DNA from 3 places in the Weizmannia acidilactici genome. Region 3 is predicted to be linked to each of the others. Evidence: predicted binding sites of a transcription regulator. Region 3 holds the regulator's gene; each other region holds the start of a gene.
The links. The regulator LexA, encoded in region 3, represses DNA repair genes until DNA is damaged. The targets are predictions, from matches to a motif close to CGAACATATGTTCG.
Positions count from the first base shown of each region.

Region 1 (4,536 bases), on a different contig from region 3:
GAAGAGGTGTCCAAAATGCAAGTATCTGAAGCTAAAATTCATGTGCGTTATGCGGAAACGGACCAAATGGGTGTTGTGTACCATGCCAATTATTTAGTCTGGATGGAAGTGGGCAGGACAAAATTGATTGAAGATCTCGGTTTCCGTTACGCCGATATGGAAAAAGATGGGATCATTTCTCCGGTGATTGATATCCAGGTTTCATACAAAAAACCGGTACGGTATGGGGAAACCGCGACAGTTAAAACATGGATCGATCACTATGACGGGCTGCGCGTCCATTACGGATATGAAATCTATACCGGAAACGGTGATCTGGCCGTAACAGGGGTTTCAAAGCATGTGTGCGTGAAAAAAGATACGTTCCGTCCAATATCGATCCGGCGGGTATATCCGGACTGGCATGAAGCATACGAAAAAGCGAAAAAATCGTAAAGCGGGGGATTGTGTTGGCTTTTGGGATTAAGCGGAAACAGATCCAGGAATGGAAAGCGGCAATTGACCGCGGGGAAATTGCGTTTTTAACACACTTTTGGCTCGATGACCGTTTTCCGGAAGCAAAATCGGTCACAAAAGTCGGCTGCAATGACCTCGGAAAGCTCGCGGAATGGGGGGGCCGCTACCAATTAAAAAAAGAATGGATCCATGTCAGAAAAGACGGGTACAGCCATTTCGACCTGCTTGGAAGCAAGCAGCGGGAGGTTTTGGAAAAAGAAGGGCAACTTGAGGCAGCGCTGAAGTTTTTAAAATAGGCGTTGATGACCGTGAAATCCGGTTCTCCGGTATGCATCGCGGAAAATTAACACTCACATCGCCTTAAATTAAAATCGGCGTCCGGGGCTTGCGGCGTATTGCCTCCTGCTCCGGCGCCGATTTTAATGTTTTGGATATTCATAAACCGGTTCATCCAGTTTCGGGTCATATCCGACATATAAATCATGGCCGTCAAAATACCATTCATCCGTGCTTTCGATGAAAAAGGCATGACCGTGCCGTTCAACGGCGGCTGCAGGATCATCGGGGAAATCTTTGCGGACACCGAGTGAAAATCCGTGCTGAACGGGAGTCGAACCGCCGTATTTTACAAAAAAGCGTACAGACTCGCCGTCATCGAGCTCCATTTCTCTTTTAAACCAATTTGCTGCTTCGTCTGTTATGTGAATCCTCATGCCGTTCTTCCCTCCAACTGCTTTTGCTTTTTCTATTATAAATCAAAACGGCAGTTGATCCCTAACCTTTTGCCTTAGGGCTATAGCTATAGCCACTTGACTTTTGGCTCGGTTTTGTCTTTGATCCGTTTAATATTTGCTTTGTGGCGGTAAATGATGAAGGAAGCAAGCGCCAAAATAATCACAAACAGCGGCCAGTCGTGCGTAAAGACCATATAAACGAAAGTATAAATAAGGGCAAAGACAGCGGCCAAGATGGAAGACAGCGAAACATATTTGCTGATTTTCAACGTAATTAAAAAGACAACAACCACCATGACAAATAAAGGCCACTGATAAGCAAGGACAACGCCGGCCGATGTCGCAACCGCTTTCCCACCTTTAAATTTCGCAAATACCGGAAACATATGGCCGACAACGGCGATCAATCCGATCAAGAGCGGGTGCAGCACATGCTCCATTCCAAAAAAGTGCGGGAGAAGGGTCGCCAATGTCCCTTTTAAAATGTCGACAACCGTTACAACGCTTCCGGCTTTTTTACCGAGGACGCGGAATGTGTTCGTTGCCCCAAGATTACCGCTTCCGTGCTCGCGAATATCTATCCTATAAAAAAGCTTACCAATGATCAAGCCGGTCGGGATTGATCCAAGCAGGTAAGCCAAAATAATAATCAGCGCGATTTTCATGTGCAAAACTCCTTAGAAAAATTCTATGCTTATTGTAGCATGAACTTACAGGAAAGAGGAGATTTTTTTGTGATGTCTATTGAATGTATGTTTATTGGATTATTCGGAAGAAAGAAGGATTTTGAAAAAGTAGAATCGAATGGTATAGCTGAGGGAATGAAATATGTATCACCTTAACACCAGAAAAGAGGGGTTGTAAAATGGCGATTGAAAATCCTAGCAGGGAAGAAATCAGGGACATTTTAAAAAAAGCGAGGCGGATTGCGGTTGTCGGATTAAGCAATCATCCGGAAAAAACTTCGTATATGGTTGCTAAAGCGATGCAGGATGCCGGTTATGAAATCATCCCGGTCAACCCGAAAGCAACAGAAATTTTAGGCGAAAAAGCCGTTCCTTCTTTAAAAGATATCAAGGGACATGTTGATATTGTCGACATTTTCCGGCGCCCGGAATATTTGCCGGAACTGGCCAGGGAATTCGATGAAATTGACGCGGATGTTTTCTGGGCACAGCTTGGCATTGAGAACGAAGAAGCTTATCATTTTTTGAAAGAAAAAGGCTATACGGTTGTGATGAACCGCTGCATCAAAGTCGAACATGCATTGACAAAATGAAGGCAAAGCCGCTAAGCAGGTGCCTATTGAAAGGCGCTTGCTTTTCTTTACCCCTTCACTTATGCTGGATGTTATGTCAACCCGCCATTTTACAAATTCCGTTTTATCGCTAAAATGGGTATTAGACGAAACGGGGAAGTGTGTTATAATAAGAACGAATGTTTGTTCCTGTGGATGCCCAGCGGGAACGCTTTTGGTACTGAAAGGGGAATATTTGTGGCAAAGAAACAAAATACATTGGAATATAATGACGATGCCATCCAGGTGCTGGAAGGGCTGGAGGCAGTAAGAAAAAGGCCGGGAATGTACATCGGCTCAACCGATACGCGCGGCCTGCACCATCTTGTTTATGAGATTGTCGATAATGCGGTCGATGAGGCGCTGTCCGGTTACGGGGACCACATCATCGTCAAGATACATAAAGATAATAGCGTCAGTGTGCAGGACTTCGGGCGCGGCATGCCGGTCGGGATGCACAAGCTTGGCAAGCCGACAACAGAGGTCATATTAACCATTTTGCACGCCGGCGGAAAATTTGGCCAGGGCGGCTATAAAACGAGCGGAGGCCTGCACGGTGTCGGCGCTTCCGTCGTCAACGCCTTGTCCGAATGGCTTGTTGTAACCATCCACCGCGATGGCTATGTATATGAACAGCGTTTCCGTGACGGCGGCAAACCGGAAACAACGCTTGAAAAAATCGGCAAAACGAACCAGACCGGCACGACAATCCATTTTAAACCGGACCCTTCTATTTTCAGCACAACCACTTTCAATTACGATACGTTATGCGAACGGTTACGCGAATCTGCGTTTTTGCTGAAGGGCTTAAAAATTGATATCACGGATGAGCGCTATGGGCAGAAAGATGTTTTCCATTACGAAAATGGGATTGAAGCGTTTGTATCGTACTTGAACGAAGGGAAAGAAGTGCTCCATCCGGTAGTGTTTATTGAAGGTGAAGCGGGCGGGATCGAAGCGGAGTTCGCATTCCAGTTTAATGACGGTTTTTCGGAAAATATTTTGTCGTTTGTCAATAATGTGCGGACGAAAGACGGCGGCACGCATGAAGCCGGGGCGAAAACGGCGTTGACGCGCGTCATGAACGATTATGCGAGGAAAACCGGGCTTTTAAAAGACAAAGATAAAAACCTGGAAGGCTCTGACATCCGTGAAGGATTATCGGCCATTATTTCCGTCCGCATTCCGGAAGAGCTGCTCCAATTTGAAGGGCAGACAAAAGGGAAGCTCGGCACAAGCGAAGCCCGTTCCGCTGTCGATACGATCGTGTCGGAGCATCTCGCTTATTTCCTTGAAGAAAATCCGGAAACAAGCAGCCTGCTGATTAAAAAAGCGATCAAAGCATCGCAGGCCCGTGAAGCGGCACGGAAAGCGCGCGAAGAAGCGAGGAGCGGAAAAAAACGAAAAAAATCAGAAACGACTTTATCCGGAAAATTAACGCCTGCGCAAAGCCGCAACCCGCAGCGGAACGAATTGTATCTTGTGGAAGGGGACTCTGCCGGCGGTTCCGCCAAACAGGGGCGTGACCGCAAATTCCAGGCCGTCCTGCCGCTGCGTGGAAAAGTCATCAACACTGAAAAGGCTAAACTGCAGGATATTTTTAAAAACGAGGAAATCAACACGATTATATACACAATCGGTGCCGGGGTGGGCCCGGATTTTAATCTGGATGATGTCAATTACGACAAAGTCATTATCATGACTGATGCCGACACGGACGGCGCCCATATCCAGGTGCTGCTTTTGACATTCTTTTACCGTTATATGCGCCCGTTAATCGAGGTCGGGAAGGTGTATATCGCACTGCCGCCGCTTTATAAGGTGAGCAAAGGCTCCGGGAAAAAAGAAATCGTCGAGTATGCCTGGACCGAAAGAGAATTGGATGAAACGATCAAAAAAGTCGGACGCGGCTATGTGCTACAGCGCTATAAGGGGCTTGGCGAAATGAATGCCGACCAGCTGTGGGAAACGACGATGAATCCTGAAACGCGCACCCTGATCCGTGTTCGCATTGATGACGCGGCGCGGGCTGAACGCCGGATAACGACG
Region 1 covers NZ_BKZR01000052.1:6,295-10,830, forward strand. The annotation lists gene GBH70_RS14685 (acyl-CoA thioesterase) at 16-435, shown strand; gene GBH70_RS14690 (hypothetical protein) at 450-752, shown strand; gene GBH70_RS14695 (HesB/YadR/YfhF family protein) at 876-1,169, opposite strand; gene plsY (glycerol-3-phosphate 1-O-acyltransferase PlsY) at 1,256-1,855, opposite strand; gene GBH70_RS14705 (CoA-binding protein) at 2,056-2,469, shown strand; gene parE (DNA topoisomerase IV subunit B) at 2,644-4,536, shown strand, end outside.
Region 1: the regulator LexA is predicted to act here: its motif matches at 2,625-2,638, upstream of parE (DNA topoisomerase IV subunit B).

Region 2 (4,536 bases), on a different contig from region 3:
CGCCGAGGCACGCGCCGATTTGCTCATTTTTACCGGCGGGCTGGGGCCGACAAAGGATGATTTGACGAAAGAAACGATCGCTTTCCATATCGGGAAAAAGCTCGTGACGGATGAAGTTGCGATGCGTTCCATTAAGCAATTCTTTGCCCGCACAAAACGGAACATGACCGAAAACAACAAAAAACAGGCGTTGGTTATTGAAGGGTCAAAAGTGCTTCCGAATGACCACGGGATGGCGCCCGGGATGTTCGCCAAACAAGGAAACCATTATTATATGCTTCTGCCGGGGCCGCCGCATGAAATGGAGCCGATGTTTATCAATTACGGCAGCCCGGCGATCCAGGAAGAACTTGAAACGATTGAAAGAATCGAGTCACGTGTGCTTCGTTTTTTCGGGATCGGAGAATCGCAGCTGGAAACAGAGGTACAGCACATCATTGACAGCCAATCGAACCCGACGGTCGCGCCGCTCGCATCGGAAGGGGAAGTGACGCTCAGGATTACGGCAAAACACGAATCAGCCGAAATCGCGAACAAAATGATCGATGAAAAAGAGAAAGAAATCCTGCAAATTGTCGGGCAATATTTTTACGGCTACAATGAAACGACACTAATGGAGGCACTGTTGAAAAAACTGTCCGAAAAACAGCTGACGCTCGCATGCGCGGAAAGCCTCACAGCCGGCATGTTTGAATCGGAAATGGCCGCCATTCAGGGAGTGAGCACAATGTTGAAAGGTGGCATTGTTGTTTATTCAAATGAAGCGAAAATGAAACTGGCAAATGTGAAGAAGGAAACGCTCGACCAATACGGCGCCGTAAGCAAAGAATGTGCGATAGAGCTGGCGGAAAATGTCCGCAGGCTGCTGAGCGCGGATATCGGAATCAGTTTTACCGGTGTAGCCGGCCCGGATTCGCTTGAAGGCCATCCCCCTGGCACGGTTTGGATCGGCATTACGGTCAAGGGAAAAGAAACCGGGGCCCATCTTTTGGAACTTGCCGGCTCCCGCAACAATGTCCGCCGCAGGACGGTGAAATACGGCTGTTACTATCTTTTGCAGATGCTGGGCAAATAATATCGGGTTTGCCCATAAAGGCCTCTTCCGCAAGGCAACCGGGTTTTTCACGGAAGAGGTTTTTTTTAGCTATGTCGGCAAAATTTTAATTTTTGGCGGCTTTTTCTTTGAAAAATTCGATTTTCCGCAGGGAAAAAAGGATTTTTTTTAAAGTTTTGGAGCAAAAAAATCACGAATGGACGTTCGATATTTTTCTTGGCAAACGGATAAAAAACGGGTATAGTATATGTATAGGTTCATTGCTTGCGAGAGTCCGTGATGAATAAAAAGGAGGAAATTTTGTGAATGATCGTCAACAAGCCTTAGACCAGGCTCTGAAACAAATAGAAAAACAATTCGGAAAAGGTTCCATCATGAGATTGGGCGAACAGACGGACAGGGCCGTATTCACGATCCCGAGCGGTTCCCTTGCGCTTGATATTGCACTGGGCGTCGGTGGTTATCCGCGCGGCCGCGTGATCGAAATTTACGGGCCTGAAAGTTCGGGTAAAACAACTGTTGCCCTCCATGCGATTGCGGAAGTTCAGGCAAGGGGCGGACAAGCCGCTTTTATCGATGCGGAACACGCGCTTGATCCGGTTTATGCCCAAAAGCTCGGCGTCAATATTGATGAACTACTCCTGTCCCAGCCGGATACGGGCGAACAGGCGTTGGAAATTGCCGAAGCGCTCGTCCGCAGCGGTGCTGTCGACATTATTGTGATTGACTCGGTTGCTGCACTCGTGCCAAAAGCGGAAATTGAAGGGGAAATGGGGGACTCCCATGTAGGCCTCCAGGCGCGCCTCATGTCCCAGGCTTTGCGCAAATTATCAGGCGTCATCAATAAATCCAACACCATCGCTATCTTCATCAACCAAATCCGCGAAAAAGTAGGCGTAATGTTCGGAAACCCGGAAACAACGCCGGGCGGCCGCGCGCTGAAATTTTACTCGTCCGTGCGCCTTGAAGTGCGCCGCGCCGAGCAAATCAAGCAGGGCAACGACATTGTCGGGAACAAAACGAAAATTAAAGTTGTTAAAAACAAAGTTGCGCCGCCGTTTAAAACAGCCGAAGTGGATATTATGTACGGGGAAGGCATATCAAAAGAAGGCGAAATCATTGATATGGGCAGCGAACTCGATATTATCCAAAAAAGCGGCGCTTGGTACTCGTATAATGATGAAAGGCTGGGCCAGGGCCGCGAAAATGCAAAACTCTTTTTAAAAGAGAATCCGGATCTGCGCAACGAGATTGCCATGAAAATCCGCGAGCACTACGGCCTGGCGGAAAACAGCCAGCCGGCCGCCGAAGAAAATACGGAAGAACAGGAAGAATTCCATTTGGAATAATACGCAAAAAAGAGCGCCTAAAATGCAGAACGCATTCCGGCGCTTTTTTTGCGGCTGTAGCCCACTTAGAAAAATTTACTAATTTATTCCATGTGCTCCACTTGACAATAAATATTCCCACCTTTAAAATTAATGTGTATATTTTATTTTCTAAAAATGACTTTCTCCTGCGCGAAAAGCTTACTCCGTTTCCGGACAGATTCCGGAAAGGGGTTCGGATATCTTACCGGATTGCCTTTTTGCGAACGGCTGGAAGAATCATTCCGCCGTGCGGCATTTAAACCGCACAGGGAGGAAACTCATGATTTGGTTTTAATGCATATACATCGGTGTGGGGATTTTCTCCGGGATGGACGTTTTACTTTTTAAGCTGAGCGTTGTATACTGTAAACCTTATGGATTAACGTAAAGCCGACATCTTTTAGCGTAGAAAAAGTTCATAGCAAGAGGAGGTGAGATTGATGGAGTCTCTCATATGGATCATCTCCCTTTTGCTTGTCCTTATCGTCGGTGTCGTTGTTGGCTATTTCATCCGAAGATCGATTTACGAAGCAAAGATCGCAGCGGCTAAAAATACGGCCGATCAAATTGTGGGTGACGCAAAACGTGAAGCCGACCGTCTGAAAAAAGAAGCCCTGCTTGAAGCGAAGGATGAAAATCATAAACTTCGTACAGATGTGGAACGGGAACTGCGCGAACGAAGAAATGAATTGCAAAGACAGGAAAATCGCTTATTGCAAAAGGAAGAGAACCTCGACCGCAAAGATGAATCGCTGGACAAGCGCGAATCGATGCTGGAAAAGAAAGAGGATTCTTTAAACCTGAGACAACAACATATTGAAGAGATGGAAAGCAAATTGGAGGAGATGGTTAAAAAGCAGGAGTCTGAACTGGAAAGAATCTCGGGCCTGAACCGCGAGCAGGCAAAAGCCATCATCATCGAAAAACTGGAGAAGGAGCTTTCGCATGATTTGGCCTTAATGGTAAAAGAAGCTGAAACGCGGGCGAAGGAAGAAGCCGACAAAAAGGCAAAAAATATCCTTTCATTGGCAATCCAAAGATGCGCAGCCGAGCATGTTGCCGAAACGACGGTATCGGTTGTCAATCTGCCGAACGATGAAATGAAGGGGCGCATTATTGGAAGGGAAGGGCGCAATATCCGGACGCTGGAAACATTGACAGGTATTGACCTGATTATCGATGATACGCCGGAAGCGGTTATTCTTTCGGGATTCGATCCGGTGCGCCGGGAAACGGCACGCATTGCACTGGAAAAACTGGTTCAAGACGGCCGCATCCATCCGGCCCGCATTGAAGAAATGGTTGAAAAAGCAAGGCGCGAGGTGGATGAACATATACGCGAAGTTGGTGAACAAACCACTTTTGAAGTCGGTGTCCACGGTCTTCATCCTGATTTAATCAAAATACTGGGCCGGTTGAAATTCCGTACCAGCTACGGGCAAAACGTCCTGAAACACTCGATTGAGGTGGCGTTCCTTTCCGGTTTGCTGGCAGCCGAACTCGGAGAAGACGAAATGCTTGCCCGCCGTGCCGGTCTGCTCCATGATATCGGCAAAGCAGTCGATCATGAAGTGGAAGGGAGTCATGTAGAAATCGGCGTGGAATTGGCAACCAAATATAAAGAACACCCGGTTGTCATCAATAGTATTGCTTCCCACCACGGCGATACAGAACCAACGTCGGTCATTGCCGTGCTCGTTGCAGCGGCCGATGCGTTGTCGGCGGCACGGCCGGGGGCGCGCAGTGAAACGCTCGAACATTACATCCGGCGCCTCGAAAAGCTGGAGGAAATTGCCGAGTCGTATGAAGGCGTTGAAAAATCTTTTGCCATCCAGGCGGGGAGAGAAGTCCGGATCATGGTGAAACCGGAACAGATCGACGACTTGGAAGCCCATCGTCTTGCGCGTGATATCCGCAAAAAAATCGAAAATGAGCTGGATTATCCCGGCCATATTAAGGTAACGGTCATTCGGGAAACGCGGGCTGTTGAATATGCAAAATAAGCGGTGACGTGCTCACCGCTTATTTTTTTAAATCTGTAATTATTTACCATTGATGATCACAAATTACGGGGCTCCTGCGGAAAACGAGGGCTGAGCGAAATCACCGGGG
Region 2 covers NZ_BKZR01000001.1:118,535-123,070, forward strand. The annotation lists gene GBH70_RS00595 (competence/damage-inducible protein A) at 1-1,075, shown strand, start outside; gene recA (recombinase RecA) at 1,357-2,403, shown strand; gene rny (ribonuclease Y) at 2,865-4,427, shown strand.
Region 2: the regulator LexA is predicted to act here: its motif matches at 1,248-1,261, upstream of recA (recombinase RecA).

Region 3 (4,536 bases):
GTTACATTCCTATATTAAGGCAAGTTAAACCAATAACACAACTTTTTTACAGCTCTTACAGGCTTTCAGCGCAAAAAGGCTGGTATGCCCGCACACATTTATTTATGCAAAAAGCCCACTCAGGGGCCGTTAGTGCATTTTCCGCTTCATTTGAATGAGCTTGATTTTTTCCGGTGTGACGTCATTTCCGTCAGGGTCAAAGACGCGGACATTTTCGATTGTTTGTTTCATAGAAGAACGGAACGCCTGCAAATATTCGCTTCTCAATTTGGACTGTTCTTTTGCTTCCTCATCCGTCAGCCCGCCGTTTTTGGCTTTTCGCGCCAATTCATTAATCCTTGACATTTTGTCCTTAGAAAGCATCGTTTCTCTCCTTATCTTCATGTTTTTAAGTTATCTTACTAAAAAACGGGCGTGCCCGCAACGGATGTGCACCGGCAACACAGCCCTATTCCGAAAAACCCTTTTCCTCCATATATTCCTGGTATCTCCGGTGCACAGTTGCCTTTGAAACGCGGTAGCCGAATCCGCGCATAGTGGCGGCAATTTCCTGGAAAGTCAGACCATTTTCGCGCAAGTGGACGATTTCTTCAACCGGAACATCTTTCCTTTCCTTGCCGTGCACATTGCCGTGTCCCTTTAAATTTTTTTGCGGGCGGTAGCCTTTTTTTACTGCACGCTCCATGCCCCTCTTGATCTTTAAATTGTGAAGCTTCCGCTGGTACTCTTCCACCATGCTGACTATTTTCAATACCATGGAATCGGATTCCGACAGCTCCAATTCCCCGTTTTGGGCATAACAATATACTTTTACCCCTTTTTTATATAAAAAATGAATGAGTGCAATTTTTGCATTCCCCCGTCCGATACGCGTTTCATCCTGGACAAGCACCGCATCGATCCGATCGGCATCCAAAAGCTCGAGCAGGTCGAGCACACCTGGCCTGTCCAGGTCATATCCGCTCGCCCTGTCTTCGATCACGGCCGCCACTTCGAACCCGAGCCTTGCGGAAAGTTTTTCGAGCTCTTCCCGCTGCCTGTGCAGGGAAGTTTCTTGGCTCTCTTTATCCGTGCTTACTCTGCAATATAAAACGACTTTCATTTTCCCAATCTCCTGCTTCTTACTTAAATGCCATTTCATTTTCGTTTCCCGGCACGCCGTTTTTTTCAACCGGAATGACGATTTTTTCGCCGGCTTTGATCATATTCCCATCTATATCGTTATGGGCCTCCACCCAACGAATGAATTCCTCCCTGTTCATGGAACCGGCCTTGGCATACCGGTCAGCGATGTTCCAAAGTGTTTGCCCTTCCCCGACAACAATCTCCCTGCAGCTTGAACGGTCCTGCAGACTTGCAATCATATAAAAGCCTAAAATGAGTATTACAACTATTAAAATCATAACATAATTATACTGTTTCCATAACCGTGCCACCGCCATCACCCTTCCACGAATATTTGTTCGATGTTTGGATAATAAAATTATAAAACGAACATGTGTTTTAGTCAATAGTTTTTTCGAACTTATGTTTGTTTTTTCTTCTTCGGCGTGATATAATAATAGCAAATAATGGCACACCGCCGTTCGCAGGTGCGGCTGTAAGGATGTGCCGATCACAATTGAACGACGAGGTGGAATTTTATGACCAAACTATCAAAACGGCAACAGGATATATTAAATTTCATTAAGCAGGAAGTACGGACAAAAGGCTATCCCCCTTCCGTAAGGGAAATCGGCCAAGCTGTCGGCCTTGCTTCCAGTTCGACTGTGCACGGCCACCTCGCCAGGCTTGAAAGCAAGGGGCTGATCCGGCGCGACCCTACGAAGCCGAGGGCGATTGAGATTTTGGACCATGAAGAAGAAATTCCTCTTCAAAATGTTGTAAATGTGCCTGTTGTCGGGAAAGTCACTGCCGGCATCCCGATTACGGCAATTGAAAATATCGAGGAGTATTTCCCGCTGCCGGAACATCTTGTCCCTTCCGACGATTCTGTTTATATGTTGGAAGTCGAAGGCGAGAGCATGATTGATGCGGGCATTTTGGACGGTGATTACGTCATTGTCCGTTCCCAGCAGACCGCCGATAACGGGGATATCGTCGTCGCCATGACGGACGAAAATGAAGCAACCGTCAAAAGGTTTTTCAAAGAGAAAGACCATTTCAGGCTGCAGCCTGAAAACCCGACAATGGAACCGATCATTCTGAAAAATGTAACCATATTAGGTAAAGTCATCGGCCTGTACCGTCAAATGGTGCATTGAAGTAGAGAGAAGCAGTTTGTTTGCTGCTTCTTTTTTAATAGAGGATATGCGAGATTTAAAGATATTATGAATGCCGAAATACCGTAATGAGGTATATTTTTCCCAAAACATACTTGGGCAAGAAATTCTGCGGCTAGTACTGGTAAAACGAATTTTCTCGAATCATTAGTAAAATGTAACAAAAAAATAGTAAACAATCCCTTTGTTTAGGGTTATCCTAATATTGGGAGTTTTAATGAAGTTACTTTAAGCAAAGGACTGAGAAAAATGAACAACATTGTTGTTTACGCTTCCAAGCACGGGACGGTTGAGGGCATTGTCAGGTCTCTCTTAAGAAAATCGCCGGAAGAAATTTTATCCATTAATATTTTAAAAGAAGAACCGCCAAATCTCTCAGATTACAAAAACATCATGATCGGCGGATCCATTTATCTGGGAAAAATCCAGAAACCGCTTACCAAATTTATCAAACACCATTTGGACATCCTTTTGCAGAAGCGTGTCGGCCTCTTTTTATGCGCCGGCGAAACAGACCGCAAAAAAGTCATAGATGAATTTAACCATGCCTTTCCGGAAGCACTGCGGAAACACGCCGTAGCCAAAGAAGTGTTAGGATACGCATATAAGCTGGACGAAATGAACTTTTTAGAAAAAATGCTGGTTAAAAAAATGAGAGGCGTTACGGAAAATACGAGCGCGCTGAACGAAGAAGGCATTGAACGATTTTTCGATACGGTGTTTAAGTAGTGCCGATGCCGCCATTTTCCCCCGCATCTTCTTCCCCTTCCTTTCCATCGGTTGCCGGCCTGGACGTACGCCCGAATAAACGGGAATCGTCGGAAGCCGGCACCTTCCACCTCCATCTTTTTTTGCTGATTTAGCCAGCCCTTCCGGTTAACCAGCGGACCGGAAAACGAAGCAAATTTTCCGAGCGATGGATTTGCTGCGTTTCTTAAAGTTTTTAAAATGGTCAAGATTTGACCGCTTCTTTTTTTCGATACTGCTCCCTTATTTTTTCAAGGCGTTGCCGCAGGGCGGCGATATCTTCCGGGCTTTTTTCCTGCAATGCAGAACTGCCAAGGAAACTGTGCTCGAATTCCGAAAACCAGCTGGGAAGCACTTCTTTCCTCCGGATTCCAGAATGCCTCTGCCGCCGCTTTATAAATTCCAGCTGCAATGCACGCGCCTCCTCCACTGTTTGCACATTTTTCCCCGCCCAGTCCTTTAAGATCGTTTCACAGTATCTCCAGTTTGCTACGCCGTGTTCCACTGCAGTTTTCATCGCTTCTATCACGAGTTCCGCCGTTAATTCATCACACCATGTAAAAATTTTTTCGGCAATATAGGAACCAGCTGTTCCAAAGCCGTTTTGTTCATAAAACGCGATTACATTCTTTGTTTCCTCACCTTTTTCAAAAACGGGAAAGTGCTCTATTGAAGAAGAAGTAATCTTTGCCGTAGTCTCTGTAGTAATCTCTGAAGTAGTCTTTGGTATTGCACTTTCATCGTGAACGTTTGAGCGCTCATATTGAAAGCATGGGTTTTCATATTGATCGTTGGAATTTTCATTTTGAAAGTATGTATTTTCAACCTGATCGTCCGAACATTCATTTTGAAAGTTTGGATTTTCATCCTGATGGCCCGGATTTTCATTTTGAAATTCCGCTCCGTCATCATTAAAAACCGGCAGTTTGTAACCTTCCAAAACATAACCCAGTTTTGCGAGATCGCGCTGAATTTTGGTAAGGTTTACCCGGTATTGCATCGTTTTATCCCAACGGTATTTTGGGTTTATCCGTTTTGACAGCCAGCTTCGCTCGCACAGTTTGTCCAAATACCGGCGCATGGTGGCTCCCGAGTTTGTAATCATGCATTCTTTTGCCAGTTCATCCGCCTTTTTGTAAATCCAGCCGTATTGCAGTTCTAAGCAGGACAAATCAATGTTTTCCCTTATCATGCGCTTCTTTTCTTCCAAAATAAATTGATCGAAATCGGCAATTCTTTCCGACCAATAGAGCATCTGGTTCAGCACTATCATCCACTCTTCCCTCCCTGTATAATCACGATCCAATTATTATCCAGATTCCTATTTATAACTATACTATTTTTTGTAATAATAATTCAACTTACCAACAAGATTAAATGTTTCGGATTTATTTACTCTAAATCTTAGATTCTGATGCTTTCATAGCGTTCTCCTTCATATTTCGCGGTTTGCTCGTACTGCGAACTAAATTTCTCCTCTAACACACTTCCTGAAAGTTTCAAATAT
Region 3 covers NZ_BKZR01000020.1:4,960-9,495, forward strand. The annotation lists gene GBH70_RS08880 (DUF896 domain-containing protein) at 130-363, opposite strand; gene GBH70_RS08885 (YneB family resolvase-like protein) at 449-1,102, opposite strand; gene yneA (cell division suppressor protein YneA) at 1,122-1,442, opposite strand; gene lexA (transcriptional repressor LexA) at 1,644-2,264, shown strand; gene GBH70_RS08900 (flavodoxin domain-containing protein) at 2,532-3,011, shown strand; gene GBH70_RS08905 (DnaD domain-containing protein) at 3,235-4,302, opposite strand.